DNA from 4 places in the Lysinibacillus sp. FW301-JW8 genome. Region 3 is predicted to be linked to each of the others. Evidence: riboswitches for the same ligand, from Rfam matches in the RefSeq annotation. Region 3 holds a riboswitch; each other region holds the start of a gene.
The links. Region 3 has a riboswitch for cobalamin ahead of AC3WOM_RS04760 (ABC transporter substrate-binding protein). Riboswitches for the same ligand answer to the same signal wherever they lie in the genome.
Positions count from the first base shown of each region.

Region 1: it holds a riboswitch for cobalamin, as region 3 does, so the genes downstream of both, cobT (nicotinate-nucleotide--dimethylbenzimidazole phosphoribosyltransferase) here and AC3WOM_RS04760 (ABC transporter substrate-binding protein) in region 3, are expected to answer to the same signal.
Region 2: it holds a riboswitch for cobalamin, as region 3 does, so the genes downstream of both, AC3WOM_RS20510 (FecCD family ABC transporter permease) here and AC3WOM_RS04760 (ABC transporter substrate-binding protein) in region 3, are expected to answer to the same signal.
Region 4: it holds a riboswitch for cobalamin, as region 3 does, so the genes downstream of both, AC3WOM_RS16615 ((2Fe-2S) ferredoxin domain-containing protein) here and AC3WOM_RS04760 (ABC transporter substrate-binding protein) in region 3, are expected to answer to the same signal.

Region 1 covers NZ_JBYTBB010000002.1:146,460-154,618, forward strand. The annotation lists gene AC3WOM_RS01665 (SDR family NAD(P)-dependent oxidoreductase) at 1-167, shown strand, start outside; gene AC3WOM_RS01670 (SDR family NAD(P)-dependent oxidoreductase) at 189-947, shown strand; gene AC3WOM_RS01675 (sensor histidine kinase) at 971-2,311, shown strand; gene AC3WOM_RS01680 (response regulator) at 2,338-3,642, shown strand; gene AC3WOM_RS01685 (DMT family transporter) at 3,926-4,786, shown strand; cobalamin riboswitch at 4,832-5,008, shown strand; gene cobT (nicotinate-nucleotide--dimethylbenzimidazole phosphoribosyltransferase) at 5,098-6,159, shown strand; gene AC3WOM_RS01695 (trimeric intracellular cation channel family protein) at 6,289-6,894, opposite strand; gene AC3WOM_RS01700 (methionine gamma-lyase family protein) at 7,165-8,159, shown strand, end outside.
Region 2 covers NZ_JBYTBB010000060.1:20,175-28,333, reverse strand. The annotation lists gene AC3WOM_RS20535 (NADPH-dependent FMN reductase) at 1-532, shown strand, start outside; gene AC3WOM_RS20530 (ATP-binding protein) at 1,031-2,428, shown strand; gene AC3WOM_RS20525 (response regulator transcription factor) at 2,403-3,104, shown strand; gene AC3WOM_RS20520 (YdhK family protein) at 3,142-3,711, opposite strand; gene AC3WOM_RS20515 (biotin transporter BioY) at 3,822-4,418, opposite strand; cobalamin riboswitch at 4,590-4,780, shown strand; gene AC3WOM_RS20510 (FecCD family ABC transporter permease) at 4,931-5,977, shown strand; gene AC3WOM_RS20505 (heme ABC transporter ATP-binding protein) at 5,982-6,773, shown strand; gene AC3WOM_RS20500 (monooxygenase) at 6,819-7,127, opposite strand; gene AC3WOM_RS20495 (DMT family transporter) at 7,289-7,603, opposite strand; gene AC3WOM_RS20490 (DMT family transporter) at 7,603-7,956, opposite strand; gene AC3WOM_RS20485 (TetR/AcrR family transcriptional regulator) at 8,030-8,159, opposite strand, start outside.
Region 3 covers NZ_JBYTBB010000007.1:57,036-65,194, forward strand. The annotation lists gene AC3WOM_RS04750 (hypothetical protein) at 133-894, shown strand; gene AC3WOM_RS04755 (GTP-binding protein) at 1,307-3,247, opposite strand; cobalamin riboswitch at 3,500-3,686, shown strand; gene AC3WOM_RS04760 (ABC transporter substrate-binding protein) at 3,868-4,863, shown strand; gene AC3WOM_RS04765 (precorrin-3B methylase) at 4,914-5,591, shown strand; gene AC3WOM_RS04770 (S9 family peptidase) at 5,756-7,744, shown strand; gene AC3WOM_RS04775 (GNAT family N-acetyltransferase) at 7,819-8,159, opposite strand, start outside.
Region 4 covers NZ_JBYTBB010000041.1:40,268-48,426, reverse strand. The annotation lists gene AC3WOM_RS16625 (energy-coupling factor ABC transporter substrate-binding protein) at 1-109, opposite strand, end outside; gene AC3WOM_RS16620 (energy-coupling factor ABC transporter permease) at 111-857, opposite strand; cobalamin riboswitch at 996-1,180, opposite strand; cobalamin riboswitch at 1,426-1,609, shown strand; gene AC3WOM_RS16615 ((2Fe-2S) ferredoxin domain-containing protein) at 1,751-2,122, shown strand; gene cobJ (precorrin-3B C(17)-methyltransferase) at 2,127-3,797, shown strand; gene AC3WOM_RS16605 (sirohydrochlorin chelatase) at 3,812-4,735, shown strand; gene cobK (precorrin-6A reductase) at 4,732-5,514, shown strand; gene AC3WOM_RS16595 (precorrin-8X methylmutase) at 5,504-6,163, shown strand; gene AC3WOM_RS16590 (cobalt-precorrin-5B (C(1))-methyltransferase) at 6,163-7,296, shown strand; gene cbiE (precorrin-6y C5,15-methyltransferase (decarboxylating) subunit CbiE) at 7,253-8,159, shown strand, end outside.

The DNA of each region.
Region 1 (8,159 bases), on a different contig from region 3:
TTTTTGAGAATAGCGAAAAAGCGAAATGGATGAAAGAAGTAACGCCATTGCCATTGCTCGGAAAACCTCAGGATGTAGCCTATGGCGTTTTATATTTAGCGAGTGATGAAGCAAATTTTGTGACAGGCAGTGAGCTAGTTATTGACGGTGGCTGGATTGCGAAATAAAGATTATTGATGGAGGTATTTATGACAAAGCGTATTCTAATTACGGGAGCTACTGCTGGTATTGGCAGAGCCACTCTCGATAAATTTTATCAGGAGGGCTTTCATATCCTCGCATGTGATATTAATGTAGAGGAAGGTAGCAGACTAAGTAATATTTATGGTGCTCAAGTTGATTTTATAGAATTAGATGTTACAAATGAAAATAACTGGAAATCATTACAAAGATATATACATGACAAAGACTATCGAATTGATGTATTGTTTAATAACGCTGGGATATTTGTCATGAATGATATAGCTACAACTACAGATAAAGAGTTTCAGGCTATGTTTGATATTAATGTGAAGGGTAGCTTTTTAGCGTTAAAATATATTGCACCTATTATGTATAAACAGGAAAATGGCTCGATTATTAATGCATCCTCCAATGCCGCCTTTTTTGGTGCAAAAGGCCTAGGGATATATGGAGCAACTAAAGGCGCCATACGAACACTTACAAAAAACGCAGCAATGGAATTTTCACCATATGTAAGAGTGAATTCCATTCATCCAGGATATATTCAAACACAAATGATTGAGTATGCGGCACAAAAATCAAATAAAACGCCGCAGGATCAGGCAAAGTATGTACCATTAAAAAGATTAGGGCGTCCAGAGGAAATCGCCTCATTAGTCTATTATTTAGGGAGCGAGGAAGCATCCTATATTACGGGTAGTGAAATAGTTATTGATGGTGGTGTATCTAGCGGCCAATCGATCTGGGAAGAGGAACAAAGCTAAGAAACTAGACAGGGGTGAGAATAATGTATTTATCGTTAAAATATAAATATCTTATTCTTACCCTCATTGTATTTATTTTGCCCTATTTTATGATGACAGTGATTTATATAAATAATGTTGGAGAATATCAAAAGAAGCTTTTAATAGAAACAAGACTAGAGGTATTAAAAAAAATCCATTATTTTAATTCGTCTTTTGAGAATAATCAAGCAAGCACAAAGGTATATCATGAAGTGTTAAATTCAATTTGGGGCAGCTACTCTGATTTCCTGTTATTAACTGAGCAGAAGGATATTAAATTCAGCACGAATTCCCATATATCAGAGCATGAGGAGTATTTTCGTAAATTAGAGCCCAAGAAAACCAATTACTATAAAATTGATTATTTGAATGTAGAACGAATTCTGATGTATTCATTTGATCCCTTTAATAATTGTTACTATGTTGTTATTGCTACATCTGATTCCATTTTTAAAGAGCTGAATAATAAAAAGGAGGATTTAATGGCCTTTGCAATTGCCTCCACTTTACTGCTAACTATTATCACATTTTTATATTCCAATAAAATTAGTACGACTTTGCAAATGCTTATTGAGCGTATTACCTCTTATAGAAAAGCAGTTTATCATATTGAAGATATTGAGAAGAAGCCTGCTTGGATTAATGATGAGTTGAATATCGCCAATCAAGAATTAAATCAGACAATTGCTTATATGGTAGAAAAGGAAAAAGACTATGTTCGAGAAAATTATGAAGCACAATTAAATAATTTACAAAGCCAAATTAATCCGCATTTTCTTTACAATACCTTAGACAATATTAATCAATTAGCTATGATTCATGAGATTGAGGAGATCTCTACTTTAAGCGTTGGACTAGCAAAGCTTTTTAGATATAACACGGGCAATAGTGAAAAGGAAACAACAATTGAAAAAGAGCTTGAGATTATTGAAGAATACATTAATATTATGAAAATCAGAGTTTCTTATTTAGTATTTCATATTCAGATAGAAGATAATGATTTATTACAAAATGCTATTCTAAAATTTACACTTCAGCCAATCGTTGAAAATATTTTTAAGCATGGTTACAGCTATAAAGAGTCTATAACGATAAATATTGATATTTATCGAAAAATAAATGATGTCGTAATTGATATTTATAACAATAGCGAATTTAGGGACATTGCTCAAATAGCTATGCTAAATGAAAAAATAAATGAAGAAAATCATGAGGGCAGCATTGGATTGAAAAATGTAAATAGACGATTAAAGATAAAATATGGAGAAGCATATGGTGTTACAGTTCTAGTTAACGAACAAAAATATTTTGTGTCGAGAATTCTATTACCATATAAGAAATAATGTCTTTTAACGGTGAGGTGAGCTCTATGAATATATTTATAGTAGAGGATGAGAACTTTATTAGAGAGGGACTAAGCTTTTTTATCAACAGAAATTTTACTGAATCCCTACATGTCTTTTCTTATGCAACTGGGGAAGACATGTTACTGGCAGCTAAGGATATTTCCCCTGACATCGTTTTATCGGATATTAATTTACCTGGTATGAGTGGAATAGAGGCTGTATGGGAGCTAAAAAAGTTCCATCAATTTAAGGTGATTTTTCTATCTGGCTATGATGACTTTCAATATTTGCAAAGTGCTATTCAAATTGGGGCAGAGGATTATATTTTAAAGCCAATTGATTATAAAAATCTAAAGCTAAAGCTTTCACAAACGATGGAAGCATTGAGCATGAAGAGACAAGTAGATTATGCTATCAAATATAATCAATTATTAAATTTAATATTGGCCTTTGATCAACAAATGACGGATAGTAATATCTATTCATTTGAATACTTTGTTATCAGCATCAATCAAACAAAAAATATACGAATTCCACACGCTCATGAGCTATTTTATTTTAATATTTTTGGGGAGCACATTGAAATTATGAATACCGATTTTGTTTTGTCGTATAGTCAGGATCATCATATCGTTCTGCAAAGAAAAGACTTACATGATGTAAATCAAGCCGTGCTAGAGTTACTGCTAAAGAAGCATCTAAATACAAGCGGCACTGTTCTAAACAAAAGAAAATCCATTTTTGATAATCAAATCTTTACGGATGAGTTAAAATTACAAGAATTTATAGGGGTTTTACAAAATACAAACATTGATTTTCAGCAAAGATTAGAATTCATGATTACGTTCTTATTACAATATAGCATTCATTTCAATTGCTTTGAAACGTATAACAGTGCCCAAAAAATTATTAGTATCCACCATCAAATGATTAAAGAAGACAATTTATCAATAATAGTAAATAGCTATATAGAGCCGCTCGTAGATAAAATACTTAATTTACATGGCAATAGAGATGATTTAGGGAAAAAAATAGTCGATTATATTTATACACATTTTGATGATCCACAGTTAGATTTGAATTATTTATCAGGCATATTTAACAAAAGCCAAGCAAATTTAAGTATATTAATTAAAAAAAGCATTGATAAAAATTTCATCCACCTGTTAAATGAGCTTAGAATTGACAAGGCAAAGCAGCTACTAGTTCATAGTAATAAAAGAAATAATGAAATTGCTTCGTTAGTGGGCTATAGTAATGAAGAGTATTTTAGTAAAGTATTTAAAAAATATGTTGGGATGACACCCGCCAAATATCGAACTATTTAACTTCTTTCAGCAAATGTCTTTTACGCGAAAGCACAGCGACAGCGGCAGGTACAGAAGTCTCCCGAGGCATAATTGATATAGTACGTGGGTTTCGGTAAAATAACTATAGAATGTCCGAGTTGAACATAGAAAGGATGGGTAATATGTTCCGATCAATAGCACCTCCAACAATGTCTTTACAGTAGAATCTACTGTTTAAGGCATTCCACACTAGCTTGCTCTTCTTTCAATAGATTCTACTGTATAGGCTAAAAACTATATAAGTAGAAAGTAGGAATCAGAAGTGAGCGGAAAATTTGCATTTGTTTTATCTATGATTATCTTCGGAGCTGTCGGTGTTTTTGCAAAATATATACAGCTACCATCCAGTGAAATTGCATTCTGGATGAGTGTCATTGGCTCTTGCTTTTTATTGGTAATTTTCATCGCAAAGAAAGAAAAAATAACGAAAGTATCTATTCTGCCTAATATATGGCCATTGCTGCTATCTAGTGTAGCATTATGTGGGAATTGGATTTTTCTTTTTCAAGCATACAAAGAAACAACCATTGCAAATGCAGCGCTTAGTTATTATTTTGCGCCAGTTTTAGTGATTTGTTTATCACCGATTATATTAAAGGAAAAACTGTATCTAAGAAAAATTTTCTATGTCTGTGTGGCGCTGGTTGGATTATTCTTTATTGTCCATAGCCAAGTTGCAGGAGAAAATGGGCAGGATATCGGTATAGTGTATGGGCTTATTGCAGCATGTTTCTATACATTCGTAACCTTTGTCAACAAGTATATTCATGGACTTAAAGAGCCTGCTAACACAATTGTGCAGCTTTCTTTAGCAGCGTTATTTCTGGCACTTTATCTTTATGGAACAAATGGATTCCAAATCATGCATATCGATATAAAATCCATTAGTTTACTTATAGCATTGGGTATTGTCCATGCTGGTATAGGCTTCTATCTTTTCTTTTTGGGAATGAGTCAATTAAAGGGGCAAAGTATAGCCATTCTAAGCTATATTGACCCTCTAACGTCATTGGTTATCTCAACGATGATTATAGGAGAAAAAATGACTGTGCTACAAATAATAGGAGCCATTCTATTACTTGGTGCGACCTTTATTAGTGAAATCGATCAGAAAGAACTTTAAAGGTGTCATATTGACAGCAAGAAATCTTTACAGTAAATTTAAAGTAATTGCATAATAGCATTGGGTGCCCATTATGGGAGAATAGGGAATAAAGTGAGAGTCTTTAGCGGTCCCGCCACTGTAAAAAGGAGTTTCATAGAGAATGCCACTAGCATGGTGCTGGGAAGGTTCTATGAAATGTTGAAATTAAGCCAGGAGACCTGCCTAATTGCTTCGATTATATAGACGATGGAAAAGTCTGTAGTTTATTTGTGATGAATAAACTGCAGGCTTTTTATATTGTCTCGAAAGATAGAAAGGGGAATAGTTTCATGCAATTATTACAGCAAACGATTAAAAAAATTCAAAATGTGGATAGCCATATGATGGGGAAAGCTAGGGAATATATAGACTCTCTGAGCAAGCCACCTGGAAGCTTGGGGGGACTGGAAAATCTTGCTGTACAGCTTGCTGGCATTACAGGAGAATTATTTCCTAAAATTGAGAGCAAGGCAATTATTGTCTGTGCAGCAGATCACGGTGTTTGTGAGGAAGATGTAACTTCCAATCCACAAAAGGTAACCTTTTTACAAACAATGAATTTTCCAAAAGGGCTAACGGGTGTTTGTGCAATCGCCAGCATAACCAATGCCAAAATTGTAACGGTCGACGTTGGTGTAAAAGAAGATTTACCACTTGATGCTGGAGTCATTCTAAAGAAAATTAAATATGGAACAGACAATATGGCAAAGGGTCCAGCTATGTCAAGAGAGGAAGCTATTCAATCCATCGAAGTAGGAATTGAAGTCGCAACGAGCGAAATTAAAAATGGAGTGGATATTCTTGGAACTGGAGAAATGGGTATTGGGAATACTACCCCAAGTGCAGCTATCCTATCCGTGCTTCATGCCTGTCATCCAAATGTAGTAACAGGAATGGGCGCTGGTGTGGGAGCGGGGGGAATTGCGCATAAGGTGAAGGTTATTCAACATGCTATTGCATTAAACAAGCCCAATCGCAACGATGCTATTGATATTCTTGCAAAAGTTGGTGGCTTAGAAATAGCTGCTATGGCTGGGATTGTACTTGCTGGGGCTGCAAATCGCAAGCCTGTTGTTATTGATGGTTTTATTTCTACGATTGCTGCCCTCATAGCATTTGAGCTTGAGCCAAAAATAAAGGACTACATCATTCCTTCCCATGCCTCAGAAGAACCAGGTGCAAAAATAGCAGCCAAGTTGCTAGGGGTAGAACCAATGCTACATATGAATATGCGTTTAGGAGAAGGCTCTGGTGCAGCTTTAGCCTTTCCAATTTTAGATGCAGCATGCTCCATGATTAAAAACATGGCTACACTTGAAGAATCTGTAGTGCTAGTAGAAACGAATGAATGAAGCACACTTTCTATTTATAAATGCTGATGGTTGAAAAAATATTTGCTTGAGGCATTTCTTGGCAGCAGCAAAAAGTATAACAAGCCCATTTAATCGAACTATTTGGGCTTGTTACTATTCATAAAATAGTCATGCTCGATTCAGCTTTCGTAAAGGCAAACGCCATTTCTTCATATAGGAAAGAACTCTTAGCACTGTAATTATTCCAAATAATCCATATAAAAAGAGGTCGCCTGTTAAAACTTCTAAACCAATCACAAGTCCTGCAAGAGCTGCCCAAACACCATAAATTTCATCACGTAATACGAGGGGCTTGCGTCTTGCTAATAGATCCCGAACAATCCCGCCTCCTGAGCCAGTTAAGACAGCAGCTACAATAACCGCACTAATTGGCATATCGAGCTTTACCGCATAGAGGGCACCTTGAATAGCAAATGCAGATAAGCCAATTGCATCTGTGAAGTTTCCCCAGCGATGCCAATGCTGAATTAGATGATGCGGGAAAATAAAAAATATAGTAATCGCCGCAAGCGCAATTTGGAACATCATATCCTGTCCCCATAACGTTGTAACGGGAAGGCCAATAAGCAAGTTACGAATTGCCCCACCACCAAAGGCAGTGACAATACCGAGTATATAAACACCGAATAAATCGTATTCTTCCTCCATGGCGATAATTGCCCCGGAAATAGCAAAGGCAATTGTTCCGATAATACTAAAAACCTCCCAAGCCATCCCTTTCACCCCTTCTGAAAAATAATATACTTTCTCATTAAAGTTAAAGAATTCTATTAAATGTAACAGAATCTATGAATTTTGTAGTCAAAATATCGGAAATAATGAAAGAAGTCCGCACATTAGCTTAGCGCATATTACGAGTAGAAACAATAGGCAAGTTTTGCAGACACATCTACAAATTGTTAAGATGGGATAGGAGTTAAGTGAAAACTTCAATTTGTGGGTATATGTGCCCGTGATTGAACAAATGTGAATGGAGAAGAACGAATGACTTTTACAACAAATTTAACAGAAGAAACGTTAGCGTTAGCTTCCAAAATAGAGGACAAGGTTCGCCCCTTTCATAGGAAGGTAGACGATATGGCGTTCTTTAATCAACAAAAGGTGCTTGCAGCTTTTAGGAAACATCAAGTGAGTGACTATCATTTACACCCTTCTAATGGATATGGCTATGATGATGAGGGACGTGATAATTTAGAGCGTGTTTATGCAGAGGTTTTCGGAGCGGAGGCTGCCATTGTACGTCCACAGATAATTTCGGGGACACATGCTATTACACTTAGTCTATTCGGAGTGTTACGACCGGGTGATGAATTGCTGTATATTTCAGGGCAACCATATGATACATTACAATCCATAGTAGATGGCGGTGACAAGGATACTGGCTCATTAAAGGATTATAAAATCGGTTATCGTCATGTGGATTTAATGGATAATCAAATGATTGATTGGGATGGTGTAGAGGCCGCTATTACAGAGAATACAAAAATGATTGCTATTCAACGATCAAAGGGCTATGCAACACGTCCATCCTTTACTATTACAGAAATTGCTGATATGTGCGTGAAAGTCCGTGAATTAGCACCACAGGCTATCATCTTTGTCGACAATTGCTATGGAGAATTTGTAGAGGCTCAGGAACCGACAGAGATAGGGGCAGATTTAATGGCAGGCTCTCTGATTAAAAATCCAGGGGGAGGCTTAGCGAAAATTGGTGGCTATATTGCTGGTCGTGCTGATTTAGTTGAAAAATGTGCCTATCGTATGACGTCACCAGGTATTGGTGCTGAAGCAGGTGCAACATTAAATACGCTTGGCGATTTTTATCAAGGCTTTTTCCTAGCGCCACATGTTGTAGCACAAGCTCTAAAAGGTGCAGTTTTTACAGCTGCAATGCTAGAAGAAATCGGTATGTCTACATCACCAAGCTACGATGTAAAACGTACTGATTTAATTCAATCTGTTTCATTCCAAACGGCTGA
Region 2 (8,159 bases), on a different contig from region 3:
AGCCATAGTAGGTAGTATCCGAAAAGAATCTTATAATATGCAGTTAGCAAAATTTATTCAAAAACAGTATACAGAGAAATTTGAGCTTGAGGTATTAAGCTTAAACGAGTTACCAATGTATAATCAAGATATTGAGAATGATGCACCACAAGCCGTGCTTGATTTTAAAGCAAAAGTAAAAGCTGCAGATACAGTGCTTTGGGTGACACCAGAATATAATGGGACTGTACCAGGTGTTATGGTGAATGCAATTGACTGGTTATCTCGTGTAGACAAAGTAATGATTGGAAAACCATCTATTATTATGGGTGCATCGATGGGGAACCTTGGTACTGTTAAGGCACAATTACATTTGAGAGATATTTTATTCTCCCCAGGTGTTAATTCACCATTACTTGGTGGAAATGATGTTTATATTGGTGCAGTGCACACGAAATTTGATGCAGAAGGTAATCTGACAGATGAAGGTACTGTAAAATTCCTTGACGCAGTTATCGACAATTTCTTAAACTGGGTAAAAAAATACGTTTAATATAATTTAAGTTCTGTAAGTATGAGGTATACTTACAGAACTTTTTTTACTCCTTTGAAACGAATAAAGCTCTGGAACAGTGGGTGGAACATTAAAAGAAATGTTCAATTAAAAAGGCTGTTCTTCTGCATGAAATCTTCATACTTTAACGTTATACTGTAAACTTAATTCAGCAGATTTTTACTGTGCGAAAGCGTAACGACAGCAACAAATGTTTCTGTGCGAAAGCGCAGCGACAGCAACATAGATTTCTGTGCGAAAGCGCAGCGACAGCAACAAATGTTTCTGTGCGAAAGCGCAGCGACAGCAACAAATGTTTCTGTGCGAAAGCGCAGCGACAGCAACAATTGTTTTTGTACTGAAAGCGAATAGTCAGGTACAGAATACTTCAAAGGTGGAGAGATGATGTATTTTTCCTATTCAGCGAATATATAAACGCATGATAATACACCGCGGATGTCACGGATTTTTTGGAAATTTCAAAATGGTGGTTAGCAAATGAAAAAACTTTCACTAAAGCTTGGAATCATTTTTTTTATTACATTATTTTGCATTGAAACATTTATGATGCTTTTTTTACATACTTCTTTAACCAATTCAAGGGTGGAGGAGGAACTAACCAGCTTGCAGGCAAGAGGAAACTCTCATAGAACAATATTAGAGCAAAATTTTGACAAGGAAACCCTAGCCCATATTGTACTAATGGAGTCAGTAGAAGATACAGAGGTGGTTATTACAAATATAACTGGAACGGTACTAGCGTCTTCACACCCACATTCTGAAATCAAAGATTATATAAGTAAATTAGAGAATACTGTTCCATATAATGGGGAAATACTTCAGTATAATTGGCAAAAAGAAAGATATATTGCAACCATTAGTCCGATTCAAAAACAGCAGACAACAGTTGGTTACGTTTTTATGTTTCAAAATACAGATTCTATCCATGCATTAATGGAGCGCCTAAATAAGCATTTTTTAATTGTTGGATTTGTTTCTGGTCTAGTAACCATTGCAGTCATTATTGTTTTATCTAAAAAATTGGCTCGTCCATTAATTCAGATGAAAGAAGCTACTTTGAAAATGAGTAATGGTGACTTTTCCGTGGTGCTTTCTACGAATGGCAAGGATGAATTAAGCGATCTTGCCCTTGCAATACAGCATTTATCGGATGATTTGAATCATTTAAGACAAGATCGAAAGGATTTTTTATCAAGCATCGCCCATGAGCTAAGGACACCCTTAACTTTTATAAAAGGCTATGCAGATATTCTCTATAAACGTAGTTTGACAGAGCAAGATCGACAAAAATACTTAGGTATTATTATAGAAGAAACTAATCGACTCTCTCTTTTAATAAAGGACTTATTTGATTTAGCTAAAATGGACGAAAACTCCTTTATGATTGAAAAGGAATGTCTTCGATTGAATACGTTTTTAGCAAATGTTGAGGAAAAGTTGAGTCCTGCCTTTCAGGAAAAACAGCTGCACTTTTATGTTCATTGTGAAGAAGGATTAACCTTAATGGCTGATGCAGCAAGGCTTGAACAAATATTAATGAATCTCCTCAATAATGCATTATTATATTGTGCATCAGGTGATGCTATATCGGTTATGGCAAAAAGACAGGATGATTTAGTAACTATACTTGTTAAGGATACTGGAAAGGGAATTTCCAAAAAGGATTTACCCCATATATTTGAACGATTTTATCGTGTTGAAAAATCGCGTAGTCGTGCATTAGGGGGCGTTGGACTTGGACTTTCAATTGTGAAAGAGCTTGTTCAGGCACATGGGGGAGAAATAACAGCCCAGAGTAAAGAGAATAAAGGGACAACTTTTATTTTAACGTTTAAAGGAGTCGAAACGTATGAAAACAATACTGCTCATAGATGATGAACCCAGAATGTTAGACTTGCTTAAGCTTTATTTAGAGCCTATCTTTACATGTAAGGCAATGGTATCCGTTCAAGAGGCTCTGATCTATTTAGAAGAAAATCATGTGGATTTGGTACTTTTAGATATTATGATGCCAGAGATGGATGGTTGGCAGGTCTGTAAAGAAATAAGGAGGTTTTGGGATGTTCCTATCATCATGCTAACAGCAAAGGGGGAGCATACTGATATGGTAAAAGGTCTAAATCTAGGAGCAGATGATTACATTCTGAAGCCGTTTGATGAAGACGTGTTACTCGCACGTATTAATGCTGTCCTAAGAAGGGCAAAAATTAATGAAAATATTGTGTTGTTTGAGGGATTACGTTTAGATAAGGAATCCTTTGAAGTATGTTTTCGACAGATAGAAATATCTTTAACACCTAAAGAATTTGGGATGCTGGCCTTATTTTTAGCACATCAAAATAAGGTATTTACTAGGGAGCATCTTATTAATACTGTATGGGGATATAATGATTCGATTGAAGATCGAACAATTGATTCGCATGTACGTAATTTACGAGAGAAACTGCGGAAAAGCGGTTTTCCTGCTGATGATTATTTACAAACTGTTTGGGGAATTGGCTATAAATGGCTTAAGTCAGCAGGAAGAAATGCTTTAGACATCAGAAGCTAGAAGAACCTCTGCTAGAACTCTACAGAGGTTCAAAGGTCTATTCTGCTTTCAATTCGTCCTCAGTTACCCATTTATGATTTTTTACAGACTCTCCATTTGTAGTAGCAGTGTAATCAATCATATAAACAGTCGTTTGGACAGCCTTATCAATGCGAACAGTCGCATTTTCCATGCCCTTCATATGAGATGCATTCGTCTTAAGCTCAGTGCCAGGGGCTAATGGAGCCAAGTCTGAATCGATCAATTCCTCATGAATAACCCACTTATGATTTTCGACACGCTCGCCACCTTTAGCAGGCTCATAGGAGACAATATATGCTGTCGTATCATATGCACCTACAATTGTCGCCCTGGCTCCCTCCATACCTTCCATATGTCCATCAGTAATAATAGCTGTGCTTCCTACTGAAAATGTAGGGTTTACGGCAGTTTTTAACGCTATTGGCACTTCACCAGAGCTAGAATGATCCATTGTGGAATGATCTATCATTGTATTCTGCTCATTGTCATTTTTTTCACCTGAATCTGTCTTGTCAGAGCAAGCTGATAACGCTAGTAAAGCAATTACTGTCAGTAAACTAATAAACCAGCTTCTTCTTATCTTCATATTTATTCCTCCTCACTATTACGCTTAATGTAGCAAATAAATGTGCAGAAATAATGGCCACGTTATAAGAAAAACGCCATCTTTTTAAGATTGACGTTTTCAGGGTACAACTATTTTATTGGTATTATTTTCAATATTCTTTGTAGACGATGCGCAAAAATACCCGCAAAGACAGCTAAAATAATATCCTTTGGCAATGGTGGCATCATCCAAAGCCATGCCATCTTATAATTGAAAGCGTCAGGAGCGCTAGCCCATAGTTTATAAGCAAAGTACATCCAATTTGTCCCCAGTAAATAATTAATAGCTGTAGCAATTACTGCCGCAACAATATAGCTTTTCTTTGTTCCACTGCGCTCAACAATCAGTCCTGCGATAAATGCTGCTAAAATAAATGTGACAATAAAGCCAAATGTAGGGCTTAGGATTTGTCCAAAGCCGCCACCAAAACGCGCAAATACTGGTGCACCAGCTAAACCAATACACATATATACCGTACAAGCAAGCGCTCCCTTTCTACTGCCAAGAACTAATCCAGCTAAAATAGCGAAGAAAGTTTGCAATGTGATTGGGACTCCTCCCACAGACATGAAAGGGACAAAGGAGGTAATATTAGCACCGATCATCATTAATGTTGAAAATAATCCAATATAGGCAATATCTACTGTTCTTAATCTATGATGAGAGTGTTCTGCAACTGTTGTCATAATTTCACTCCTATCTATTAAAGTTATTAATAGTGTAAGAAAATAAAGCATTTGTGTCAACTTGTTATTTTATTTAGGTTAACTCAATTGCGGTTTTCACAGCTAAAGTTTATAATTTACGGTTATTTATAGACTAACTACTAAAATGTATGATAGAATCGTCATAATTTTAATAGTTTGGATACTAATGGTGTGACATCTTATACAAAGTGTCACTTAAAAGGGAAGTCGGTGAAAGTCCGACGCTGTCCCGCAACTGTAACGAGGAGTTTTATGATGATTTAGCCACTGTTCTAGGATGGGAAGGTAATCGTAAAACGTTGATCCGAAGCCAGGAGACCTGCCATATAGTGATACTTGTAATGCCCACGAGGATGAACGCATTTACGGACAATAGATGGAAATCTTTCTGACTTTGTTGATGATTCTAGGGTATTTCTATGCATACTATGCATGAAATACTCTTTTTTATTGTTTCATATCTATTACGATTGATTAGGAGTATTATACATATGAATAAAAAATTTATACTATTATCTCTGACTCTGCTTCTAGTACTAATCATTTCTATGACTTTGGCTGTTATGGTTGGATCTGTTTCCATCACACCTCTTTATGTGTGGCAGGTTATTCTATCCAAAATTCCAATCGTTCAAAATTTTATAGAGCAGGATTGGAGTCGCTCGCAAGAAATTATCATTTGGCAAATACGGGTGCCACGCGTCTTGCTAGCTGCAATCGTAGGAGCAGGCTTAGCAATCGCTGGAGCAGCTATACAGGCTCTTGTGCGTAATTCTATAGCTGAACCATACATATTGGGAATATCTTCAGGAGCAACAGTCGGTGCTACAGCAGTTATTATTTTAGGTGCTTTTTCATTTCTAGGTATTTTCGCTCTTTCTGCATCTGCATTTTTAGGCTCACTTCTTGCCATATTGTTAGTGTTTTTCCTTGCACGTGTCGGAGGAAGAATCTCTGTTTTTAGACTTTTACTTGCGGGAATGGCAGTGTCGTTTATTTTATCTGCTGTATCGAATTTTATTTTAATGATGGCAAAGCAAGAGAATGGAATTAAGGCAGTTATGTATTGGATGCTTGGTAGTCTAGCAGGTGCTAAATGGAGTAATATAATCATTCCTACAGCTATATTTATCGTCGTGTTTGCCTTACTGTGGCTCCATTATCGGAACTTAAATTTATTATTGCTTGGAGAAGAGGCTGCGGTTACATTAGGTGTCAATATCCAACAATTTCGTTTGCAGCTTATCCTGCTAGTATCTTTATTAACGGGCGTACTTGTTGCAGTAAGTGGCTCAATTGGATTTGTCGGTTTAATTATTCCGCATATTGTCCGCATAATAGTAGGTTCCAACTATAAATATGTAATACCAATTAGTGCTCTATTAGGAGGGATTTTTTTAGTTTGGGCAGATGCAATTGCACGAATTTTAATAGCCCCTGAAGAAATGCCGATTGGAATAATTACTGCTTTTTGTGGAGGACCATTTTTCATCTGGCTACTACGCCGTAATAATTATTCTTTCGGTGAAGGAGATTAAACCTATGACATTAGAAGCGAAGCAGGTATCCTATTCCATTCATGATCAACGTATACTACATGAAGTTAGTATTCAAATAAGGGAAAAGCAATTTGTTGGGCTAATTGGTCCTAACGGTAGCGGGAAGTCAACCTTATTAAAGAATATGTATCGTCTATTAAAACCCGAAAATGGTACAGTCTTGTTAAATGAGCAGGATATTTTTAAGCAATCAAGTAAAACCATTGCTAGAAATTTGGCGGTAGTAAGTCAAGAAACACCGGTTTTATTTGACTTTACGGTACATGATTTAGTAAGTATGGGAAGAACACCTCATAAAAAACTATTGGAGCTCGATCAAGAACGGGATTTTCAAATTGTGAAGGATGCATTAAATCAAACAGGTATCGCGCACTTAGAAAAACGTAGCTTCAGCTCTCTGTCAGGTGGAGAAAAAAAACGAGTGATGGTTGCACGTGCTCTTGCTCAGCAAGCACAAATTCTAATTTTAGATGAACCAACAAATCATTTAGATATACAGCATCAATTACAGTTAATGGATTTAATTCAAACCCTACATTTAACAGTAGTTGCTGCTTTGCATGACTTAAATATTGCAGCTATGTATTGCGATCAAATTTATGTTTTACAAAAAGGTCAGATTGTTTGCTCTGGTACACCTGAAGAAGTACTTACACCGACGCTATTACAAGATGTATTTGGTGTTTATGCTGATATACAAACTCATCCTCTTACAGGTAAGCCTTATTTAACGTATGTATCTGAGCAATATACAAAGAAAATATTAAAATATTGATAGTTTGAAAAAGGCGTATCTCCTATTGCGGATACGCCATGTTGTTTATCGAAGGATAGGCCCATTGTTAATGGATGACAATGCTTCATTTACTGCAAAAATTTTACCGCGAATATTTGTTATTCCAAAGCTTGTTAGGCGGGCAGAGTGCATGGCTAAATATTTTTCAGCACTTTCTTTCGTTTCAAATAAATACACCCCGCCAGCTTCTTTAGCTAACGCGTTCTCAGTCCAAATTTTCCATATAACGCCTTCTTCATCATTAATACTATGTGCTAAATCTTTGAAGCCTTCAGACATCTCCGTACCAAAAGGGCCTTCCATAGTAAAGTCAACCTGTAATAAATACACCATTCTTAAAACCTCCTTTTCACTAGATTATATTTATATTTATCTTCATTCAGCAGATGTTTTTTGTATCAAAAGCAAAGCGGCAGCTACAATTACGCCAAGGCGAAATTGATTTTAATTCATTATAAATAAATTCTACCACAGAAGTACAGGAGCAAAGCAAATTAAGATACAGCTTTTAAGCCTGCCACGCCAATGATAATGGCAACGATACTAATCAGACGAGTAAGGTTTTTAGATTCACCGAAAAATATAATATTTACAAGGACAGCACCAACAGTGCCAATACCAATCCATACAACATAGGCGATGCTTAACTGTAAATAGTTGAAGGAGGAATATAATAACGCAAAGGACAATCCAAAACCACCTACATATATGAATAAATTACGTAGCGATTTTTTCTGACTGTAGAAACGTAAACCTACCACCCCGATAATTTCTGATATTGCAGCTAATAAAACAAGTAACCAGCCCATTAGGCATTCGCTCCTTTCTTGTTATCACTATCTCCAGCGGGGTTATCAGCTAATTTAAGCCCAATGACCCCTAATACTAAAATAAATATAAAAATCGCTTTAATAGTGTTAAACTCTCCTTCAAAAATGAAAATGTCCATTAATGTGGTACCAATTGTTCCTGCCCCGGCAAAAATCGCATAAACTGTGCCAGTAGGCAGGTTTTCACATGCTTTCGATAAGAAATGGAAGTCCATAGCGATTAAAGCTACGATAATAATCCAATGCCACCATGAATGTGCAACATTAAAGCCAAAAATCCAAAATAATTCAAATAAACTTGTTAGTCCAACATACAGCCAATCTTTTTTCATAGTTACGTTTCCTTTCGTTTAATAATATTTATGACTGACATTCAGTCATTTTTAGTGTGAAAAAGAACGCCACTTATGTGTGACGTAAGCCAAGTGCATGATGTAAAAAGTCAAGGAGTTCAAGCTTTTGCAGTCTGATAGATTCTTCTTCACTATCATCATATAAGTAAATTTGCTCAGCTGCAGATTCTACTAACCCAATA
Region 3 (8,159 bases):
TAGATTTGGGTACTGTTTGACCTTTTGTGATGAACGATAACAATAAATTGAAGGATTTCCTCGAATTGAAGGAAATCCTTTTTTTACTGATAACTTCCGTTTTGAAAATATGTACGAAAAGAGGATGCACATATGACGAATATTCATGTATGGCCAGCACAGGAAATGCACTTTGAGGATATGAAAATTTGTAAGCAACCACGCACTGAAGTTGCCAAGCAAGCAAAGACAAGAATGGTTGTGGAATCTCTTATTGATCAATTACTTGCAACCAGTCTTATAAGTAATCAGCGACTATTTGAACAAATTTTATATAACAAGGATATTATTTGGATTCAAAATGAAGAATATAATGGACATCTTTTCGCAAAGGCAGAGATAACAGAAAACCTGAAAACGAAAACAAATAGCTTTAAGATGTATATGCCCACGAATCCAATTGTGTATGAGGTAGATGGTGAACTTTATCATTTGATTACACGTATCGATTCAACCCGTGCCAAACCAAATCTAGAACGCCTTTCTATAGAGCCTAAGCCTATATTAAGTGCTGCTCGTGTCAATGATTTATTGTGCTCGATTGTTATGCGCTTTTATGAAACTTATTTGGACGATTTATCACGAATCGCTCAGGATAACAAACTTATTAGTTTTGTAGAGCGTGAGTATAGGCATTTTTTACAGGCTGTGAAGGAACTAAATGATTATCATTTAAACTGGCATCCGCGTGGTAATGGTCATGAGCTGTTGCTGCAATTAATTGATAATTTGCAACTTTTGAAAAGTCGGCCAGGCAAAGTGTTGACAAATTTTTCTGATTCACATAGCTATGCTGTTGTAGAACCTTCTTATAGTCTTTTTAAAGAAACAAGGCAAACTGTACGAGCTTTATAGGAAAAAGGAGCTACTTAAATCCAAGAGGAAACGGCTCAAGTTCAGGAGCAAACCGCTCCGGCCCACCCAAGAACAGCTCGGGTTCAAGCGAAAACTGCTCCGGTTCACCCAAGAATAGCTCATGTTCAAGAGGGATCCGCTCAGGTCAACCCAAATATAGCTCGGGTTCAAGAGCAAACTGCTCCGATCAGTCAAAGAACAGCTCGGGTTCAAGCAAAAACTGCTCTGGTCAGCTCAAGAAAAGCTCGGATACAAGAGCAATACGCTCCGACCAGCCAAAGAACAGCTAGGGTCCAAGTGCAAACCGCTCATATTAGTCAATATCTTCTCAATGAAGAAACAATTAATAGAATCTCAGTACAGAAACAGGACATGGTATCAATTCCACATGTCCTGTTTCTACTTTTCTAAATTATTTGATACAATGCATTGCTGCTTGTGCCTCATGCCATGGAACGGAATAGCCTTTCCCCTTTGCACAAAAAATGCTGGCGGAAGTATATTCAGGGTCGGCATTTTTATCGTAGCCGACTTGCATAATTATTTCTTCAGCATTATGACACACATCGTAGCCATCAAATTGCAGAGAAAGCACACCCTTACCATTGGTGTAGGCAGCAAAGATCGTACTATAGCTCATAAATGTCGCGACAGGGGCACGACCAGTAATAATGACAGCATCTTCAGAAATAATTGGTGGGTCAAATGTACCGGATGCTTGCTGAATATCTGTCATCATGCGACCGATAAAATCGGTAGATGCTTTTAACTTAAAGCGGTAGTAGGGCTCCAGAAGGACAGACTCTGCTTGCTCGAGCCCTTGCCGTAATGCCCGGAATGTAGCCTCGCGAAAATCGCCGCCCTCGGTATGCTTAATATGTGCACGCCCCGTTAAAAGCGTGAAACGAATATCGGTCACAGGAAAGCCTGTTAGTAATCCATGATGTTCGCGCTCGAATAGATGTTTTTCAATTAGTCGTTGATGCCCAACGGATAAATCGTCCGTATGACATGCATTAACAAATGTATTACCAGTACCGCGTGAACTTGGCTCCATTAATAAATGCACTTCCGCATAGTGCTTTAAAGGTTCAAAATGACCATAGCCTGTAACAGTTGATGCAATTGTTTCCATATATAATATCTGTGGCTCTCCGAATGAAATGGCAAGTGAAAAACGCTTGTTGAGCACTTCGATAAGAACCTCAAGCTGGATAAGACCCATAATATGTACTTGAATCTCTTGAAATTTTTCATGCCATATTACACGTAATGACGGCTCTTCCGCTTCAAGGATACGAAAGATTTTTAGGACTTCCTTGATATGCTGGTCACCCTCGTATTGTACTTTGGCCTGCAGGGTTGGCACTAACTCATAGGGCTGTGGGTTACTGGAGCTTCCAAGGATTGCACCAATATTTGCTAAACTAAGCCCTTTCACAGCGAAAATTTCTCCAGCTGTAACTTCTTGTACGGTATCAAAACGATGTCCGTTATATAACCGTATCTCCGTCACTTTTTCGGTTACATCGCCAAATGAAAATTCATCTCGAATATGCAGGGTTCCCTGTAATGCTTTGATAAAAGTTAAGCGTTGATGGCCATCATGTCGAATTTTAAAGACTTCACCTTGAAATGGTGCAGCAGCATTGAAATGTGTTTCAGTAAGCAGTGGAAGCTGTGCTAGGAGTTCCTGTATCCCCATATCTTTTAATGCAGAGCCAGTAAAGCATAAAAAGGCCTTTTCCTGTTTAATCATCGCTTGGAGGTGGGCAAGACAGCGAGCGCTATCTAATGTTTCATTAAGAAAAGCATCCAAAAGATTGTCATCACGTTCAGCTAGCCATTCCATTATGTTAGAAGGAATATAATCCGAATGGAACATTTCATTTACTAGTAGTACATCCTCAGAGCAATCTTTTTGAAGCTGTGCCATAACATGATCCACCGCTGCACCTTCACGATCAATTTTGTTGATAAAAAAGAAGGTTGGAATGTGATACTGACGTAATAGGTGCCAAACTGTTTCAGTATGCCCCTGTAGCCCCTCAACTGCACTAATCACAATGATGGCATAATCCATAACACGAATTGCACGCTCCATCTCAGGGGAGAAATCGACGTGTCCAGGTGTATCGATTAATGTATATGTGTCGTTGCCAATTGTCATACGACCTTGCTCCGCAAAAATAGTGATGCCGCGTTGTCGCTCTAGCTCATGATTATCTAGGAATGTATCCTGATGATCTACCCGCCCGCGAGCCTGAATACTTTTGGTATGAAATAATAATTGCTCTGAGAATGTTGTTTTTCCTGCATCCACATGAGCAAGGATCCCAATAGTTTTGTACATAAATTAATCCTCGTTTCTATAAATCCGTCTATTTTATTGTAACAGAATTTTAATAAATTCAAGGTAAATAGTTTTAGAATATGTCATAATAGTGTTCCAAATCTAATGATTGCGAAAATAATTTAATGTAAAATAGTTCTCGTTTATGTATGAATATTTCTTTAATAATAAATATATTTAGTAAATGGATTATTTTGTGAGATTGCGAACGGAAATTACTTTTGCTAGTCTATCAATAATATTTATAACAATACATAATACCTTTATATTGGTGCAAATGGCCTTTGTCATTTGCTTAAAAGGGAAATCGGTGAGAATCCGATGCTGTCCCGCAACTGTAAATGGGGAGTCTATACAATATGCCACTGTAATCACACTATGGGAAGGCGTACAGATGATGAACCTAAGCCAGGATACCTGCCAATAATATTCTTTACTTCAACCACGAGGATGGGGATAGTGAATCAGGTCAAAAGCCGTCTTTTCACTATGCGTACCTCTTGGAAACAAGGGGATTTTTTTATGCCCTTTTTCAATTTGTTATACAGTTCATCACGAATCATGGTAGCAAAGAAGTCTACTGATTTCTTACTATATATAACATCAAAGGAGATAAAGACATGAAGAAATGGAACAGCATGTGGCTTGTCTTTGCACTGGCATTGATGGCTATTTTAGGTGCATGCAGCGCGAAGGAAGATAATGAATCAGCAGCACAAGGGGAAAAGGTTGAACCATCACAAGCGGCAACGACAGAAGTAACGATTGACAATAATGGGACAACGCAAGTTTATAAAGAAGCTCCCAAAAAAGCGATTAGCTTAAACCAACATGTAACAGAAATTATGCTAGCTTTAGGCTTAGAAGATTCAATGGTTGGCACAGCCTATTTAGATGATAAAATTTATGAGCCTTTACAAGCTGCTTACGACAAGGTACCTGTATTAGCTGACCAATATCCTACAAAGGAGCAGGTAATTGATGCAGAGGCAGATTTTTTATATGGGGGATGGAAAAGTGCCTTTGGTGAAAAGGGTGTCGGCACTCCAGAAGAGCTTGAGGCATTAGGGATTCACACATATCTACATACAGCATCCAATATGACAAAGCCAACTTTAGAGGATATTTTCATAGATATTCGTAATATCGCAAAAATATTCCGTGTCGAAGATCGTGGAGAAGCTTTAATCGATCAAATGACGAAGGATGTAGAGGCTATTCGGGCGAAATTACCCCAGGATGGCAAAGAGCTGCCTGTTTTAGTTTTTGACAGCGGTGATAAGGATGTCTTTACAGCAGCGCAAAACTTTATGAATGAGTTGGTAACGATTGCTGGAGGCAAAAACGTTTTTGGTGATGTCGAATCTGGGTGGACAACCGTTTCAAAGGAAGAGGCAGTTGCGCGTAATCCAGAGGTGATTGTTGTTATTGATTATGGAGAGACATCTGCTGAAGAAAAAATTAATTTCTTAAAGAATGACCCAGCATTAAAAGAAACAGAAGCCGTGAAAAATGAACATTTTGTTATTTTACCACTATCTGCAGCATCTGAAGGAGTTCGTGCCGCAGAAGCCATTCAAATTTTGGCAAAAGGCTTTTATCCAGATAACTTTTAAAATTTGAGCTAGCATTTTGCTAGCTCCTTTTTCATAAGGAGACATTATACATGAATGCATTTAATATGAACATACCAGAGAAAACCTTTGAAAAGCTAAATCAGCAGGGAGATTTTACTCGACTTGCAGTAAGCCCTGGAATTATTAATAAGCATTATACGCCAACACAATTTCAAATAATTGCAGAGGTCGTTGGGGAGACTGGTGCTATTAAATATTCTGCATCCTACAGTATTTTATTATCAATTCCAACTGTTGATGTGGCGGAGTCCATTAACGAATTACGAAAAGCTGGCCTGTACGTGGCAAAGCAGGGTCCCATCGTTGCCATGAAGGCATGTGATTTCTGTGATGGTGATAAAATGGAGGCCGCCCCTATAACAGAGCAATTATATTATTCATTAGAAGAGATGACAGTTCCTGCAAGATTACGTTTAAATGTCAATGGCTGTGCATCAGCTTGCTATAATGCTGTCTATGATGATATCGGTCTAGTTTATCAAAAGGATAGCTTTGATGTTTATTTGGGGGCGGTGCCGATGGGGGCAGATGCTCAAGCAGGAACATTGTTTGCTAAACGAATCCCAGTTAATCGTATTGAAAGCTATCTCCATACGATTATTCTACTCTACAAGGAACATGCTCGACCAAATGAACCTTTTTATAAATTTTATCGTAGAACAAAAACTGCTGACTATTGGGACAAGCACTTGAATTCTGAAAACTAGTTATCGTTATATATTCCGGTCCTTTGTTACTAACCACCTTATCGTAAAATACTTCTTCACATATAAAAGATTATATGGGTTTAAAATTTTTTTCTTTTAAGCAGGGAAAATCCTTAGTGTATCGAAATAAAGTACTATGTAAGAATTTCAACAAGAAGGAGCGAATAATAGTGAAGCATGGGATTCAACCAGAAGATTTATATCGATTAAAATCAGTATCAGATCCACAAGTATCACCAGACGGAACAGAAGTTGTTTATGTAGAAACTTATATTGATGAAAAGAAGAAAGATTATGTATCTAATTTATTTTATATAAATTTCAATGAAAAAAATCCTCAACAATGGACATTCGGTGATGATAAAACGAATTCACCTGTATGGTCTACTGACGGAAGTAAAATTGCGTTTGTCTCAACGAGAACTGGTAAGCCACAAATTTTTGTGCTTGCTAAAGCAGGTGGAGAGGCCAAACAAATTACAAATTGTAAAAACGGTGCGACATCACCTGTATGGTCTCCGTGTGGTAAGAAAATTGCCTTCTCTGTAAAGCTTGGTAAAAATGAAGACATCTTTGATAAAGTCGAAGGTGAAAAGAAAGAGGAAAATGAACTCAAACCACTTGAAATAAACAACATGAAGCATAAATCAGATGCAGCCGGATTTCTGGATATGGAGCAATATTCTCACATTGCCATCGTTCATCTTGAATTAGGAGAGTTGGAACAAGTGACGACAGGAAGCCATCATTTCCATTTGGATACATGGTCACCAAACGGAAAATATCTGGCTTATATGGCTGATTTAACAGAGGATGTAGACTTTTCATTCAATAGCGATATTTACTTATTGGATGTAGAAATGAAACAAACACGCAAGCTAACAGAAGGAACAGGGATGTTCTACCAAACTTCATGGTCTCCGAACAGCCGCTTCATCGCTTTTCTTGGAGGTGAGAGAGAATTTGAAAACGCAACACAAGCAAAGCTATGGATGTATGATTTAGAACAGACTAATTTAACCAGTGTAACTAGTGATTTTGACGCCCCTATTGGTGATTGTGTAGTCGGAGATTTTCTACAAGGTGTCATGGCTCCACGTGTCCAATGGATGGAGGATAATCACAGCTTTTACTTCCAAGTATCAGATCACGGAAATACAGCCATTTATTTTGGAAATACTGCTGGTGAAATATATCCAGCAATTCATGACGATCAGTATGTCTATGGTTTTTCACTTGATTCACAAAATGATAAAGCAGTCGTTGCCATCAGCACGACAACAAATCCTGGTGATTTATTTTACGTTAATTTACAAACTGGTGAAAAGGAACAGCTCACTAAAGTTAATGAAGAGTTTTTAAAGTCGAGAAAATTATCTGTTCCAGAAGCCATTGAATATGAAGGGGCAGATGGCTGGAAGGTAAACGGCTGGATAATGAAGCCCGTCGGATATGAGGAAGGGGAAAAATATCCACTTATACTTGAAATCCATGGCGGTCCGCACGCAATGTATGCCAACACCTATTTTAACGAATTCCAAATTCTTGCTGCACAAGGTTTTGCGGTACTGTATACGAATCCTCGCGGAAGCCATGGATATGGTCAAAAATTTGTGGATGCTGTCCGTGGTGATTATGGTGGCAATGATTATAATGATTTAATGGCCGCTGTTGATTACGCATTGGAGCATTATGATTACATTGATCAAAACCGACTCGGTGTTACAGGCGGAAGTTATGGGGGCTTTATGACAAACTGGATTGTTGGTCATACGAACCGTTTTAAAGCGGCCATTACGCAACGTTCCATCTCCAACTGGATTAGCTTTTATGGTGTAAGTGATATTGGCTATTACTTTACAGACTGGCAAATCCAAGCGGGACTAGAAGATATTGAAAAGCTATGGCATCATTCACCGCTGAAATATGTGGAAAATGTGCAGACTCCACTGTTAATTTTACACAGTGAAAAAGACTATCGCTGCCCGATAGAACAGGCAGAGCAATTGTTTATCGCCTTAAAGCATCGTAAAAAAGACACAAAATTTATTCGCTTCCCAGAATCTAACCATGAACTTTCAAGGAGCGGAAAACCAACGTTAAGAATAAAGAGATTAGAATATATTAGAGATTGGTTTGTCAAATACCTATAAGAATCATAGAGGGTGGTGGCTTAAGGGCTAAAAAAGCTTCTTAGGCCACTTTTTTAAAGAACAAAATTACTAAACTATTGATTAATAATTCCATAAAATACTAAATCCTCGTATTTACCGTCTTTTATAATATGATCCTTTAATATTCCTTCCTGTGTCATACCAATTTTCTTCATTACTTTTCCAGAAGCAGGGTTCGATGAAAAAAATCGAGCAAACACTTTGTGCAGTTTCTTTTCTTCAAAAGCATATTGGACAATCGACTGCGCTGCCTCTGTTGCATAGCCTTTTCCCCAGTATTGCTCACCAATCCAATAAGCAATTTCTCCTTGATTAAAACGTTTGTTATTCGATAATGCTATTGCTCCATATAATTCTCCAGTTTCTTTATCAGTTACTGCAAATTCGTACGAAA
Region 4 (8,159 bases), on a different contig from region 3:
CCGCCTCCGCCTCACCATCTGCTCCTTCGAATTCAGCACCTTTTTGTATGAATAATGGGACAATGGCTAATAATACAACAATTGCAAGCAGTAATAAGTTTTTTTTCATCCTAATGTGCCTCCTTTGTTGAGAAAACACGTAAAGCTTTTAATTCGCTTACATTGTATTTTTTCAAGAAATTCATCACGACTACTGTTAAAATTCCTTCACTAACAGCTAGAGGGATTTGTGTTAATGCAAAAATACCCGCGAATTTTGAGAATGACGCCATAAAGCCACCAACCTCAGAAGGGAAAGCAAGAGCTAGTTGTACTGAAGTGACAATATATGTACCTAAGTCACCAAGCATAGCAGCTAAAAACACAGCTAAAGAAAATGATAGACCCATTTTTTGTGAGCCTTTAAATACATAATAAGCAATAATTGGACCAACAACTGCCATGGAAAAGGCGTTTGCTCCTAAAGTTGTAAGTCCTCCATGTGCTAAAAGTAAAGCTTGGAATAGTAATACAATTGTTCCAATTACGCTCATTGCTAATGGTCCAAACAGAACTGTACCAAGCCCAACACCTGTTGGATGCGAGCAGCTTCCTGTTACAGACGGTATCTTTAATGCTGATAGCACAAAAGCAAAAGCGCCTGATAGCCCTAATATCATTTTTGTTTCAGGGTTTGCATCAATGGTTTTGCGAATTGAACGTAATCCTAAAATAATAAATGGAATGGATACAACCCACCAAAAAATGGCCCATTCAATTGGCAAAAAGCCCTCCATTATATGCATGGCAAATGCACGATTTGGCACAAATAAAAATGCCAATAAGAAATAACTAAGTTTCCAGCCTGAGAATTTCAAAATTTCTCCTCCTCACTTATAGTTTTTGAAAAAGCGTGCGAAAATAAAAAAACACTTCTCCATATTGGAAAAGTGCATAGCTAAAAAACAAATAGAATTCGATTCTACTAAGCCGCACACCTATCCTCGTAGGTTGAAACGTTCACATTCTTTTCGGCAGGTCTCCTGGCTTTAGTTCCTCGTTTTATAGGCCTTCCCATCCGTTGGACAGTGGCATTCTCTATAAAACTCCCTAGTACAGTGGCGGGACCGCGCCGGACTTGAACCGGCTTCCCTTTTAAGCAAAATGATAAGCACTTCGCACCGAAAAAAGATGAAGTTGTGAGATTTCACGACAAAGTGTAACATGATTTTCCATCATGAGGCTATCTTTTTTAAGAAAAAAATTTTTTTAATTGAGGTGCAATGTAGAAAATTCTGATAAAATAAAAGAGAATTTTTCTTTATTCTATGAAATTTTTGATGAAATTTTAATAAAATTGTCATGATTTTAGTGAGAAATATTGAAATTTTAAAATTATAAGATATGATAGAGACAGTTTTCAATTCATGTAAAACATACAAATTTGATATATAAACATACATAAGTGCTTGAATATTTTCAAGATAATAGGGAAATTGGTGAAAATCCGATACAGCCCCCGCTACTGTAATAGCTGATGAAATCGCAAATGCCACTAGTGCAAACTTGGGAAGGCGCGAAAGTAAATGGAAGCTTAAGTCAGGAAACCTGCTTATGTAATAATGCATGCAAACTTTTCGGAGGGAGAAGTTGAAGCAAAGGCGAGTACCTGTAATTTATTCGACTTTATTTGGCTTCTACTAAACCTTTACTCTTCGATTAGAGTAAAGGTTTTTCTTTGTTCCTAAAAGTATTGAGGGGGAGAACAACGATGACTACTTGGAATTTAGAAGGGATGCAAACCCATCTTTTTATTTGCAATGGCAGCAGCTGTATGAAAAAAGAAGCGGAGGAAATTACACAAGCAATTCGTGATGAAATACAGTTGCAGGCACTTGATAAAAAAATACATACAACACGGACACGCTGTAACGGCAGATGTAAGGATGCCTGTGTTGTCATTGCTTATCCGCAAGGAAATTGGTACCGTGTGCCAACAACTGAGCATGCGAGGGCACTTGTGCAGGATTTATATCATGAGTCACTGCATCATGAACATGTTTTTACACTTCGGGAGGGTACATTGCAGCGGACAGCACAAACAACAGCCATTAAAGGCATCGAAAAGGTGAAAGAGGGGTAACAAAATGGCGCAACAAGGGAAGATTTTCGTAGTTGGCTTTGGGCCTGGTGATTTTAATCATATTACGCATCGGGCAGTGGAGGCATTGCAACAGAGTGATATGATCATAGGCTATAAAACATATGTAGAGCTGATTCAAGACTTAGTTAATGCAAAATCCATTGTTAGTACAGGTATGACGGAGGAAGTATCTCGTGCACAGGAAGCGGTACGCCAAGCAGAGGCAGGGAATATCGTATCTGTTATTTCCAGCGGTGATTCTGGTGTTTATGGCATGGCAGGATTAGTGTATGAGGTATTAATCGAGCTTGGTTGGACGGAAGCAACTGGTGTAGAGGTAGAAATTGTTCCAGGTATTTCTGCTATCAATTCATGTGCAAGTTTACTAGGTGCGCCAATTATGCATGACGCTTGTACGATCAGTTTAAGTGATCACCTAACACCTTGGAATTTAATTGCGAAGCGTGTGGAGGCAGCAGCAATGGCGGATTTTGTGATTGCTCTGTATAACCCAAAAAGTGGTCGACGTACAAGGCAAATTGTGGAGGCCCAACGCATTTTATTAGAATATCGTTCACCTGATACACCAGTGGGACTTGTCAAAAGCGCTTATCGTGATCGTCAGGAGGTTACAATGACAACTTTAGCAGAAATGCTAGAGCATGATATTGGAATGCTGACAACAGTTATTATCGGAAATTCATCAACGTTTTTCTATGATAATAAAATGATTACGCCACGCGGCTATCAGCGTAAATACACACTCGGTGAGGAAAAGCAGCCATTACGTCCACACCAACGTTTAAGGGGAGAAAATGAACCATGGGCAATGAATCAAGAAACTGGAGAGGCACGCAATGACTTTGCAGCAGATCCCAACGCCAATCGTATTGAGCCCAGTTTAGCCATTACACCTAATCCTAAGCAAAAAAAAATTTCACTTGAGATGGCGACAGCAGCGTTAGCTATGGTCAAGGGAACAAGTGAGGTAAAGATAATACCAAAGCTTGTGCAACAAAAAATCGAATCTATCTTTGAATTAGCTGTAAGCCCAGGAGTAGCCAATAAATTTTTCACTCCGCAACAGATGATGACGCTAGCAGAGGTTGTTGGAGAGGATGGAACGATGGAATACACACCTGACCATCAAATCCATTTAAAAATTCCAACAACGGAGCCAGAAGAAATTACAGCAAAGCTAAGTGAGGTTGGTTTTTTACTGGCGCCGATTGGAGATGTACTATCATTAAAGGCTTGTGACTTCTGTTATGGAGAAAAGGTTGATTCAATTCCATATGCGGAGGAGATTCAGGAGAAGCTTGGTGGAATGTCTTTACCAAAAACCTTGAATATTGGCTTTAATGGCTGCGGTATGGCGTGCTATCGAGCAGTATTTGATGATATTGGTATTGTTTATCGTAAAAGCAAGTTCGATGTATTTATTGGGGCAAAGCCAGTAGGTCGTACAGCACATGCTGCACAGCCAGTTGTAGAGGGCCTAGAGCCTGAACAACTTATTCCGCTCATTACGGACATCATTGAGGAGTATAAAGCAAATGCCCATCCAAATGAACGTCTGTTTAAGTATTTTAAGCGTGTGAAAAAGATTCTGCACTTCACGTATCAGGATATGTCTTCAAAAATAAAAGTAGAGCCCGCTCCATGCGGTGACTAGTGAGGAGTTATGAGATGAAAGCAATTTTATTTGTCGGCCATGGGAGCCGTTTAGCAGCAGGAAATGATGAGGTGCGTACATTTATCGAGCAAATGACACCTCGTATTGATGATAGCTTCTTAGTAGAAACGTGTTTCTTGGAGTTTGCTTCTCCAAACATTGAAGAGGGTATAACAAACTGTGTGAAGAAGGGTGCAACAGAGGTACATGTGATTCCAATTATTCTTCTTCATGCTGGGCATTCAAAGCTACATATTCCAGCAGAAATCGAACATGCGCGTGAGCATTATCCACATATTACATTCACATATGGTCAAACGATAGGTGTCCATGAAGAGATATTTGCTATTTTAGAGGATCGTTTAGCTGAAATCGGCTTCAATGCTACAGAGGAACAACAGGATACAGCTATTTTATTAATTGCACGAGGCGGCAGTGATCCAGCTGCAAATGGTGATTTTTATAAAATCACACGTCTGTTATGGGAAAAATTGCCTGTCAAATATGTTGAAAGTGCCTTTATGGGAGTAACGGACCCTCGTGTCGAAGAGGGAATTGAGCGCTGTGTTAAGCTAGGTGCTAAAAAAATCATTATGCTTCCATACTTTTTATTCACGGGCATCCTGATGGAGCGCATGAATGGTATGTGTAAACAATTTAACGACAAATATCCAGATTGTGATATTCAAATTGCTGACTATTTTGGGTATCATGAACGTTTGCAAAATGTGCTACTAGAGCGTATTGAGCAGGCTGTAAATGGGACATCAACAGGTATGCAGGATTTAGAAAATTATCGAGCTTATGCGGCGGTACATGGTCATGCGCATCATCATCACCATCATGACCACGATCATGATCACGACCATCATGATCACGACCATCATGATCATCATCACGAACATGACCACCACCATGAAGAGGAGTCTGTGAAATGATTTTCATGTTAGCAGGGACGAGTGATGCCAGAAACTTAGCTCTTGAAATACAGTCAGCAGGATATGATGTAACGGCAACAGTCGTTACTGAATCAGCAGCCTCTAGCCTTGCTGAGGTGGGTCTACCTCATTTAGTTGGACGATTAACAGCTGAGGAAATGACGACAATTTTGACAGAACAAGGGTATCGTTTAGTTGTAGATGCCTCTCACCCATTTGCTGAGGAAGCTTCCAAAAATGCCATGGCAGCAGCGGAGCAAGCAAATATACCATATATTCGCTATGAACGAGCACATGAACATTATTCTCATCCCCTTATTACAATAGTAAAAGATTATGAGGAGGCTGCTCACTTAGCGGCAGAAAAACGTGGTGTCATTATGCTAACGACAGGCAGTAAAACGCTTGCGACATTTACTAAGGTTTTACAAGGCTTAGAGAATACAAGAGTGATTGCACGTATGCTACCTAGACTCGATAACATGGAAAAATGTGAGGCACTTGGTGTGGCGCAAAGAGATATAGTCGCTATACAGGGACCTTTTTCAAAGGAATTAAACGAAGCGCTTTTTCGTCAATATGATGTGACATTGATGATTACGAAGGAGAGTGGCAAGGTTGGCTCAGTGGATGAAAAGCTAGAGGCAGCACTTGCATGTGGCATTGAAACAATATTAATTGCAAGACCAAATATAAAGTATGGCCAGCAGTATTCTACATTTACGGAAGTACTACAGGCTGTACAACACACTTTAGGAGGCAATTCAGATGGATTTTAAAACAGATTTCAAACCATTAACAGTAGACCCAGATAAAATTTACGATTACAGTTTTTCAATTATTGCAGAAGAAATGGGAGAGCATGATTTCTCAGAGGATGAGTGGAAGGTCGTTCGTCGTATCATTCATGCATCTGCTGATTTTGAGCTTGGTCGTAGCGTTATTATTACTCCAGAGGCAATTGAGGCAGGTATCAAGTCAATTCTTGCAGGTCGCCATGTGATAGCTGATGTGCAAATGATTGAAAGTGGCTCAGGCAAAAAACGCTTTCAAAAGCATGGTGGGGATCTACACTGCTATATCGCAGATGAAGACGTATCAGTAGAAGCCAAAAAACAAAACACAACACGTGCTATTATCTCCATGCAAAAAGCTTCTAAATTACATGAAGGTGGTATTTATGCCATTGGTAATGCACCAACGGCATTGCTAGAGTTAATCCGTTTAATTAAAGAGGGCTTAGCAAAGCCAGATCTAATTATCGGTATGCCAGTTGGCTTTGTATCTGCAGCTGAGTCAAAAGAGGAATTATTAAAACTAGAAGGTATTCCGTATATTACGAATGTTGGCCGTAAAGGCGGTAGTACAGTGACGGTTGCCGCTTTGAATGCCATCTCACTTTTAGCGGATGAACAGGCGAAAAAATAATGGAGCGGAAGCCAAAAAAGGATCCCAAAGACATGCGTCACGGTTATACAACGGGAGCCTGTGCAACTGCAGTGGCAAAGGCAGCATTGCTTGCCCTAATTACAAATGAAGAGCAGGAAACAAGTACAATTCATTTGCCAATTGGGCGAGATGCAACCTTTACAATCGAAAATTGTATGTTTGAAAACAATGCGGTAAGCTGTGAAACCATTAAGGATGCTGGGGATGATCCAGATGCTACACATAAAGCACTTATTATTGGCACAGTGAGCTGGGCAGATACACCCGGCATTCATCTTGATGGAGGAATTGGTGTCGGGCGCGTAACGAAGCCCGGCTTACCAGTACCAGTTGGAGAAGCAGCTATTAATCCCGTACCTCGTAAAATGATTCATAGTACTGTACAGGGTGTTCTTGACGATTTTCAAATAAAACGCGGCGTCAACGTTATTATTTCTGTCCCAGAAGGTGAAGAAATTGCGAAAAAGACCTTGAATGGTCGTCTGGGGATTATAGGTGGTATTTCCATTCTAGGCACAAGGGGAACCGTCGTGCCTTTTTCGAGTTCCGCTTATATGGCAAGCATAGTGCAAGCAATCAGCGTTGCTAAGGCAGCTGGCTGTGAACATTTAGTCATCACAACAGGGGGACGCAGTGAAAAGTACGGAATGGCGCAGTACCCTGATTTATCAGAGGAAGCATTTATTGAAATGGGCGATTTTGTTGGTTTTACCTTAAAGCACTGTAAACGCCTTGGCATTAAGCAAGTTTCTCTTGTTGGCATGATGGGGAAATTTTCGAAGGTCGCGCAAGGTGTGATGATGGTGCATTCCAAAAGTGCTCCGATAGATTTTAATTTTTTAGCACAATTGGCTAAGGATATTGGGGCAGACGAGGAAACAATAGCTGCGGTACAGGAGGCCAATACTGCTTCACAGGTAGGCGAAATTATGGCAGAAAAGGGCTATGATGCATTTTTTCGTCATTTATGTGAGGCCTGCTGCTACTCCTCCCTACACCATATTAAAGGCGGTTTAACGCTTTCCACATCGATTTATTCGATGCAGGGACAATTATTAGGAAGGGCTGATGACATTGCATCAATCAATGAAATTGATTGGGATCGGGGATAACGGACAAGAAAGCTTGTTGCCGCAATATCTACAGTGGATTGAAAACTGTGAGGTACTTATTGGCGGAGAGCGTGTTCTGGAATTTTTCCCGACCTTTAAAGGCGAAAAAATAATGATTAAAGGCGGCCTTTCTGCACTCGTTACTAAATTATCTGAAGAAACAAGAAATACGATAATCCTAGCATCTGGTGATCCATTATTTTATGGAATCGGCAGTTACTTAACTAAAAAGCTAGATATTGAGGTTTATCCGTATATGAGCTCAGTACAGCTTGCCTTTGCAAAGATGGGGGAAAGCTGGCAGGATGCCTATGTCACAAGTATTCATGGGCGCTCCATAAAGGGCTTAGCACAGCGTATTGATGGCAAAAAGAAAGTTGCACTTCTAACAGATGCGGAAAACAATCCGAATGTACTAGCAAGTTATTTAAAGCATTTTGGCATGACAGAATACCGAGCATTTGTTGCGGAAAATTTACAAGGTACAAATGAAAGATTCGGCTGGTATTCGCTTGATGAATTAGAAGAAGTTGATTTTTCTCCTTTAAATGTCGTTATTCTTCAGCAAATTTCAGAGCCAAAGCGTTATGTACTTGGCATTGATGATGAAGAATTCTCACAGCGTAAGCCAGATAAAGGGCTAATTACAAAAAAGGAAATTAGAGTATTAAGCTTGCAGGCAATGCAGCTTCAAAAGGATAGTATCATCTGGGATGTTGGAACTTGTACAGGTTCAATGGCGATTGAGGCTGGCAAGCTTTCGCCAGAAGGTCAAGTGTTTGCGGTGGAGAAAAATGCTCCAGATTTAGAAAATTGCCTGCAAAATCAGCAAAAGTTCCGTGTTGATATTACAGCTATTCATA